2 regions of the Saccharopolyspora gloriosae genome follow, and region 1 is predicted to be linked to the other one. Evidence: riboswitches for the same ligand, from Rfam matches in the RefSeq annotation. Region 1 holds a riboswitch; the other holds the start of a gene.
What was found. A riboswitch is a leader RNA that binds a small molecule or an ion and turns the genes downstream of it on or off. The one in region 1 is predicted to bind glycine.

Region 1 (4,164 bases):
AAGGATGTCACGCTTCGGCGCGCTGGAGGAGGCGATGAGACGATGAGCAGCGAAATGCGCGTCGTCGGCGTGCGAGTGGAACTACCAGCCAACCAGCCGATTCTGCTGCTGCGCGAGACCGAAGGCGAGCGGTACCTGCCGATCTGGATCGGATCGGTGGAGGCCACCGCGATCGCGCTGGAGCAGCAGGGCGTGCGACCCGCCAGACCGCTCACCCACGACCTGCTCAAGGACGTCATCGGCGCCCTGGGGCGGGACCTGGAAGAGGTGCGGATCACCGATCTGCAGGAGGGTACGTTCTTCGCCGAACTCATCTTCGACGGGGATGTGCGGGTCTCGGCACGCCCGAGTGATTCGGTGGCGCTGGCGCTGCGGGTCGGAGTGCCGATCCACGCTGACGAGTCGGTGCTGGACGAAGCCGGGCTGATCATCCCGGACGAGCAGGAGGACGAGGTCGAGAAGTTCCGGGAATTCCTGGACTCGGTCTCTCCGGAGGACTTCCGCGGCGCCGATACGTGATCAGGTGAGCGGACGTGCGGTCCGCTCACCCCCGGTGCCGTACCCGGCTCCCGGTGCGAGTTCGCACCGGGAGCCTTTTCGCGTTCGGCGAGCGGCGCGGGCCGGAGCGGGGACGTCACACCCGGGGTGGGCGGGCGGCTCCGCGCGTCGCGTTGACCCGCTCACGGGCCGGGCTTACCGTCGGAGTGCGCGAATCGCCCCGATGTGATTTTCCAGGTCGGGGAAGGTCGAAGCCCCGGTTCCATGATCGTTCCCCCGTTCGGCGGATGATCATGCGTCGAGCCGGGTTCTGGTGGTTCGCCGGCCTCGGGCCGGGCGAGGGGAGGCAGGCGTGGTGGAGCGAGCACCTGGCGAGGATTCCGCCGCGGAGCAGTCGGCGCCGTTCCCCGACACCGCGCTCCCGGACGAGCTCGTCGGCTACCGCGGACCCGCGGCGTGCCAGATCGCCGGCATCACCTACCGGCAGCTGGACTACTGGGCGCGCACCAAGCTGGTCGGCCCGTCGATCCGCGGCGCGGCGGGATCCGGGTCGCAGCGGCTGTACTCGTTCAAGGACGTCCTGGTGCTCAAGGTCGTCAAGCGACTGCTGGACACCGGGGTCTCGCTGCACAACATCCGGGTCGCCGTGGAGCACCTGCGCCATCGAGGCGTGCAGGACCTGGCCAAGATCACGTTGTTCAGCGACGGCACGACGGTCTACGAGTGCACCTCCGCCGAGGAGGTCGTGGACCTGCTGCAGGGCGGTCAGGGCGTGTTCGGGATCGCGGTCAGCGGCGCGATGCGCGAGATCACCGGGACGATCCACGAGTTCCCCGCCGAGCGGGCCGACGGCGGCGAGCACGAGGAGCCGGTCAACGACGAGTTGTCCCGCCGTCGCCGGGACCGCCGCACGGGCTGAGCGCCTCGCCCCGTGACGGGGGCGTCACCGCCGGTCAGCGCCGTGCCCGGCGCACCGGAGTGATCGAGCGGGATGAAGATCGCACTTTCGGTCGTCACTGGATCGGGTAGGCTGCTGAGCATCGCTGACCCCGCGCGGGAGAGTTCGCCGGTGACCTGGTCACCGGCGGCGCCGAAGGAGCAAACCCTCCCCGACAACCTCTCAGGCCTGCTGGACCGCACGGGCGAGATACCTCTGGAAAGAGGGACCACCGGTAGGTGGTTCCCCGCCGACGGTGCAAGCCCGGTCGCCGTACCGGGTGAAGCTCTCAGGCGTTCGTATCGCGGACGGTGACAGAGGGGGAGAGCAGCATTCGTGCTGCCGCCCTGTGTCCGTCGCGATGAATGAGGTGTGGCGATGACGACCGAAGACCGTATCCCGCTGGCCGCCCTGGAACACGGCACTCCGTTCGCCGACCGCCATGTCGGGCCGTTGCCCGCCGAGCTGGCGCGCATGCTGGACGTGATCGGTGTCGGCTCGCTGGAGGAGCTGGGCCAGGCCGCGGTGCCCGAAGGCATCCGCGAACGGGACCTGCAGCTGGCCCTGCCGGAGCCGGCTACCGAGGCCGAGGCGCTCAAGCAGCTCCGGGACCTGGCGCGGCTCAACAGCCCGCACACCGAGATGATCGGGCTGGGCTACTACCCGACGATCACGCCGCCGGTGATCCTGCGCAACGTGCTGGAGAGCCCCGCCTGGTACACGGCGTACACGCCGTACCAGCCGGAGATCTCGCAGGGCAGGCTCGAGGCGCTGCTGAACTTCCAGACGATGGTCGCCGACCTGACCGGTGTTCCGGTGGCGAACTCGTCGATGCTGGACGAGGCCACCGCCGCCGCCGAGGGCATGACGCTGGTGCGCCGCGCGGGCCGGGCCAAATCGCCGCGCTTCGTGGTGGACGCGGACGTGATGCCGCAGACCCTGGAGGTGCTGCGGACCCGCGCCGAACCGCTGGGCATCGAGGTGATCGTCACCGACCTCGCCGCGGGTCCCGAGGCGCTGCCGGAGGACGACTTCTTCGGCGTGCTGCTGGCCTACCCCGGTGCCTCCGGCGCGCTCCGCGACCACGAGGCGATCATCGAGCGGGTCCATGAGCGCGGCGGGATGGCCGTGGTCAGCGCCGACCTGCTGGCGCTGACGCTGCTGCGCGCTCCCGGTGAGATCGGTGCCGACGTGGTGGTCGGCACGACGCAGCGCTTCGGCGTGCCGATGGGCTTCGGCGGCCCGCACGCCGGGTACATGGCGGTGCGCAAGGGCATCGAGCGGCAGCTGCCGGGCCGGTTGGTCGGCGTGAGCGTCGACGCCGACGGCGACCAGGCCTACCGGCTCGCCCTGCAGACCAGGGAGCAGCACATCCGCCGGGAGAAGGCGACGAGCAACATCTGCACCGCGCAGGTGCTGCTGGCGGTCGTCGCGTCGATGTACGGCGTCTACCACGGCCCGAGCGGGCTGCGGGCCATCGCGCGCCGGGCGCACCGGATGGCCGCGGTGCTGGCGGAGCGGTTGCGCCGGGGCGGGGTGCGGATCGAGCACGCGGAGTTCTTCGACACGATCGTCGCGCGGGTTCCGGGCAGGGCAGCGGAGGTCGTGCGGGCGGCCCGCGAGGGCGGCATCAACCTGCGCCACATCGACGACGACCTCGTCGGCATCAGCTGCGACGAGACCACCACCAGGGAGACGCTGGTGCGGGTGGCCGCCGCGTTCGGGATCGAAGGCGGCTCGGTGGCCGACGTCGACGCGCTGGACGCGGAGACCGCCGACGCGCTGCCCGGCGTGCTGCGGCGCACCTCGGAGTACATGACGCACCCGGTGTTCCACACCCACCGCTCGGAGACCTCGCTGCTGCGCTACCTGCGCCGCCTGTCGGACTCCGACGTCGCGCTGGACCGGAGCATGATCCCGCTGGGGTCCTGCACGATGAAGCTGAACGCGACCGCGGAGATGGAGCCGATCACCTGGCCGGAGTTCGCCGAGGTGCACCCGTTCGCGCCCGCGCAGGACGCGACGGGGCTGCTGGAGATCGTGCGGGACCTGGAGCGCTGGCTCGCGGAGATCACCGGCTACGACGCGGTGAGCCTGCAGCCGAACTCGGGCAGCCAGGGCGAGTTCGCCGGGTTGCTGGCGATCCGCGCCTACCACCACAGCCGTGGTGAGTCGGCCCGCGACGTGTGCCTGATCCCGGCCAGCGCGCACGGCACGAACGCCGCGAGCGCCGTGATGGCCGGGCTGCGCGTGGTCGTGGTGCGCTGCGACGACAAGGGCAACATCGAGCTCGACCACCTGCGCGAAGTGGTGGACCAGCACCGCGACGACCTCGCCGCGATCATGATCACCTACCCGTCCACGCACGGCGTCTACGAGGACACCGTGGAGCAGGTGTGCGGCCTGGTGCACGACGCGGGCGGCCAGGTCTACGTCGACGGCGCGAACCTCAACGCGCTGATCGGCCTGGCGCGGATGGGCAAGTTCGGGTCCGACGTCTCGCACCTGAACCTGCACAAGACGTTCTGCATCCCGCACGGCGGTGGCGGTCCCGGCGTGGGCCCGATCGGGGTGCGCGAGCACCTGGCGCCGTTCCTGCCGAACCACCCGCTGCAGCCCGCGGCCGGTCCGGAGACCGGTGTGGGCCCGATCAGCGCGGCGCCGTGGGGCAGCGCGTCGATCTTGCCGATCTCCTGGGCCTACGTCCGCATGATGGGGTCCGACGGGCT
Region 2 (4,164 bases), 1.6 Mb from region 1:
TGGGGCTGGACGTTGGCGAAGGAGGCGCCGAAGAGTTCTTTGACGCGGTCGATCGCGAGTTGCTCGACGACGTCGACGTGTTCGCAGCCGCCGTAGTAGCGCTTGCCCGGGTAGCCCTCGGCGTACTTGTTCGTCAACACCGAACCCTGCGCCTGCAGCACGGCCTGCGGCGCGAAGTTCTCCGACGCGATCATCTCCAGCGTGTTCTGCTGACGGCCGAGTTCAGCACCGACGGCCTCGGCCACCTCCGGATCCACCGCCGAGAGCTGGTCGTTGAACAGGTCCGGTGTTGACATGAGCAATTGCCTCCTGTGTTCGATCTGGGCTGCGCCGGAAGTTCCGGGCGGTCCTTTCGAGGTTCGTGGTGCCCCGAGGGCGGTGCGGTCTCAGGCGGACCGGCGGTAGAACGGCAGCTCGACGACTTCCACGTCGATCGACTTGCCGCGGATGTCCACCTGCAGGGCGGTGCCGGGGGCGCTGTGCGCGCGGTCCACGTACGCCATTGCGATCGGGTGGCCCAGCGTCGGTGACGGTGCACCGCTGGTGACCTCGCCGATCTCGGCGCCGTCGGTGTCGAGCACCCGGTAGCCGTGCCGCGGAGCGCGGCGGGCATCGGTGCGCAGGCCGACCAGCGTGCGCTCCGTCGGCGCTTCCGCGACCTTCGCCAGCGCTTCCTTGCCGACGAAGTCGCCGGGCTTGTCGAGCTTCACGACCCGGCCCAGGTTCGCGTGGAACGGGGTCAGGGACGCGGAGAGCTCGTTGCCGTACAGCGGCATGCCCGCTTCGAGCCGCAGCGTGTCCCGGCAGGACAGCCCGGCGGGGATGAGGCCGTGCGCGGCGCCGGAGTCGGTCAGCGCCCGCCACACGGCGGGGGCGTCGGCGGGCGAGGTGAACAGTTCGAAGCCGTCCTCGCCGGTGTAGCCGGTGCGCGCCAGCAGCACGTCGGCGCCCGCTACCACGCTCGGGTACCCGGCGTAGTACTTGACGCCGGAGAGGTCGGTGCCGGTCAGCGGCGCCAGGATCTCCACGGACTTCGGGCCCTGCACGGCGATCAGCGCGTAGTCGTCGGAGACGTCCTCGTGCGTCGCGTCGAACCCGGCGACGCGGTCGGCGAGCTCGGCGGAGACCACGGCCGCGTTCGCGGCGTTGGCGACCACCAGGTACTCCGACTCGCCGAGCCGGTAGACGATCAGGTCGTCGAGCACTCCGCCGTCGGCGTTGCACAGCATGGTGTAGCGGGCGCGACCCTCGGTGATCGTCGAGGCCTTCGCGACGAGCGCGTAGTCCAGCGCCTCGGCGGCCTGCGGGCCGCTGATCTTGATCTCGCCCATGTGCGAGAGGTCGAACAGGCCGGCGGCGGTGCGCACGGCCTGGTGTTCGGCGGTGTCGCCGGTGTAGCGCACCGGCATCCGCCACCCGGCGAATTCGGTGAAATGTGCGCCCGAGGACGCATGGATCTCCCCTAGCGGTGTCTCTCTCAGGGAGGGGGAAGACGACGTCATGGTGCGGAACTCCTCCTCGTGGGCACCGATCACGTCCGAGGGGACCGGTTGCGGCCACTTCCAGCAGAAACCATATCCGGGGTCCCTCGACGGCGACGGGCGCGGGCGTGCGCTGGCCGGTCTCCCCGGAGTCATTGGCCTGAGAGTTTCACCGCGCGTCGGCGGCTTGCACCTTGGGCGAGGGACGCGTGTCCCTGCTTTTCTCCGTGATCGCCTGGTGTCGTGCGGTGCGGGGCCTGAGAGTTTGTTGGGGAGGATTGCTCCTTCGGCGCTGCACCCAGGAATCGCATCCTGCACGGACCAGGGGCTCCTGGCGGGGCGCAGACTCTCCCGCTCGACGTCGTCGGCGTGTTCGTCTCGTCTTCTGTTGTGTTCAGAAACGCTACGGAGATCACACATCGCAGTCAACCGAACGTGAGCGTGATCCCGTTACCCTCCGAAGTCGTCCGCATGGGCCGTGACCTGCTCGTACTGCACTCGCAGGCCGTCGACCAGGGCTTGCAGCGCGACCTCGAAGCTGGCGTCGTCGATCTCCGCCGCGTGCTCGCGCAGCAGGTGCGCGTTGCGCAGGTGCGGGAACCGGTCGTCGTAGATCTCGGCGTCGTCGACGAACCCGCCTGCGAACGATCCCATCGCGGCGCCGACGACGAGGTACTTGGTGGAGGCGCCGATCATCGTGGCGTACCGGGGCGGCCAGCCCGCGCTGGTCAGGCCGCCGTGCACCGCGTCGGCGCGGCTCAGCGAGGTTTCGCGGCGGGCCGGGCCGGAGGCCATGAACGGCACCAGGTTCGGGTGGGCGGCCAGCGCCGCCCGGTAGGAGCGGGCCCAGCGCAGCAGGCCGGTGGTCCAGCCGGCGGCGAAGCCGGTGGTGTCCACGGTGGCCATCACGTCGTTGGCGACGTCGTGCAGCAGGGCTTCCTTGGTCGCGACGTGGTTGTACAGCGAGGCGGCGCGGACTCCGAGCGCTTCGGCGAGCTTGCGCATGGACAGCGCTTCGAGCCCGGACGTGTCGATGATCACCAACGCGTGCTCGCGGATGCGTTCCGGTGTGAGCTGGGGACTCTTCGGTCTGCCCATGCCGCGCTCCTGCCTGCCATCCGGCCCTGCGCCGTGGCGTTCCGATGCCGCACCGTGTTCGGCCGGTTGCCCTGCGGCGACTCCGCACAGTGTCCGGGGCGGTGGTCTTGCCGCGGTCCGCGGGGTGGTCCTAGAGTCCAAAACTAACGACGTTAGTCGCCAGGTGTCCATCGGCGGGCGCGGTGCGGGCCCCCGATCGGCGTCGGGCGACGTCCTCACGGAGGTGGACGATGGTCAACGACGACGAGTCCTCGGCGCCGATCAAGCCGCAGACCACGCTGTCGCTGGTGTCGGTGCTCGCCGAACCGGCCAGGATCACGCCACGGGCGACCGCGGTCGTCGAAGGCGCCGAGCAGGTCGACTACGGCGAGCTGTGGGAACAGGTCCGCGCGCACGCCGCCGCGCTGCGCGCTCGCGGCGTCGAACCGGGCGACCGGGTGGCGATCGTCGCGCCCAACGTCATCGACTTCGTGCGCGCCTACTACGCGGTGCTCACCGCGGGCGCCGTCGTCGTTCCGGTGCCGCTGCTGCTGGTTCCCGACGAGGCGGCGTACCTGCTGCGCAACTCGGGCGCGAAGCTCGTCATCGGCCACACGAGCCAGCTCGCCCTGGCCGCCGAATCCGCGCGCCGGGCCGGCATCCCGCTGGTGTCGGTCGGTTCCGGCGGACCGAGCCAGGACGCGCCGCCGTCGCTGTCGGCGGAGGCTGCGGACGCCGAACCGGTGCGCGCGTTCGAGACGCGTTCCCCGGAGGACCCGGCGGTGATCTTCTACACCAGCGGCACCACCGGCCGCCCCAAGGGCGCGGTGCTGACCCACCTCAACCTGGTCATGAACGCGACGGTGAACGCGTTCGACGCCAACGACACCCGGTCCGAGGACCTGGTGCTGGGCTGCCTGCCGCTGTTCCACGTGTTCGGCCAGACGGTGTCGCTGAACACCACGTTCCGCGCGGGCGCCACGCTGGTGCTGCAACCGAAGTTCGACCCGGCGGAGGCGCTGCGGCTCATCCGCGACCACCGGATCACGCAGCTCAACGGCGTGCCCACGATGTACATCCGGATGCTGGAGGCCGCGGGCGACGACGCCGAGGTGCCGAGCCTGCGGATGTGCGTTTCCGGTGGCGCCGCGCTGCCGGTCGCGGTGCTGGAGCGGTTCCAGCGCCGCTTCGGCGCCCCGATCCACGAGGGCTACGGCCTGTCGGAGACCTCGCCGACGGCGACGGTGAACCAACCGGCGTTCGGCCCGCGCGCGGGCACCGTCGGGCACGCGCTGTGGGGCATCGACGTCGAGGTCGCCGAACCGTCCGTGGAGGACCGCATCGAGCTGCTGCCCGCGGGCGAGGTCGGCGAGATCGTGGTGCGCGGCCACAACGTGTTCGCGGGCTACCTGGACGACCCGGAGGCGACCGCGGCGGCCGTCGTCGACGGCTGGTTCCGCACCGGCGACATGGGCACCAAGGACGCCGAGGGCTACGTGTCCATCGTCGACCGCAAGAAGGACCTGATCATCCGCAACGGCTACAACATCTACCCGCGCGAGGTGGAGGAGCTGCTGATCCGGCACCCCGCGGTGGCCCAGTGCGC

Region 2: it holds a riboswitch for glycine, as region 1 does, so the genes downstream of both, gcvT (glycine cleavage system aminomethyltransferase GcvT) here and gcvP (aminomethyl-transferring glycine dehydrogenase) in region 1, are expected to answer to the same signal.

Annotation. Positions count from the first base shown of each region.
Region 1 covers NZ_JACHIV010000001.1:3,186,320-3,190,483, reverse strand. Annotated here, with positions in the region: gene BJ969_RS14135 (bifunctional nuclease family protein) at 43-519, shown strand; gene BJ969_RS14130 (MerR family transcriptional regulator) at 851-1,417, shown strand; glycine riboswitch at 1,543-1,645, shown strand; gene gcvP (aminomethyl-transferring glycine dehydrogenase) at 1,814-4,164, shown strand, end outside.
Region 2 covers NZ_JACHIV010000001.1:4,775,568-4,779,731, reverse strand. Annotated here, with positions in the region: gene glyA (serine hydroxymethyltransferase) at 1-296, opposite strand, end outside; gene gcvT (glycine cleavage system aminomethyltransferase GcvT) at 387-1,502, opposite strand; glycine riboswitch at 1,621-1,717, opposite strand; glycine riboswitch at 1,718-1,845, opposite strand; gene BJ969_RS20755 (TetR/AcrR family transcriptional regulator) at 1,932-2,579, opposite strand; gene BJ969_RS20750 (long-chain-fatty-acid--CoA ligase) at 2,810-4,164, shown strand, end outside.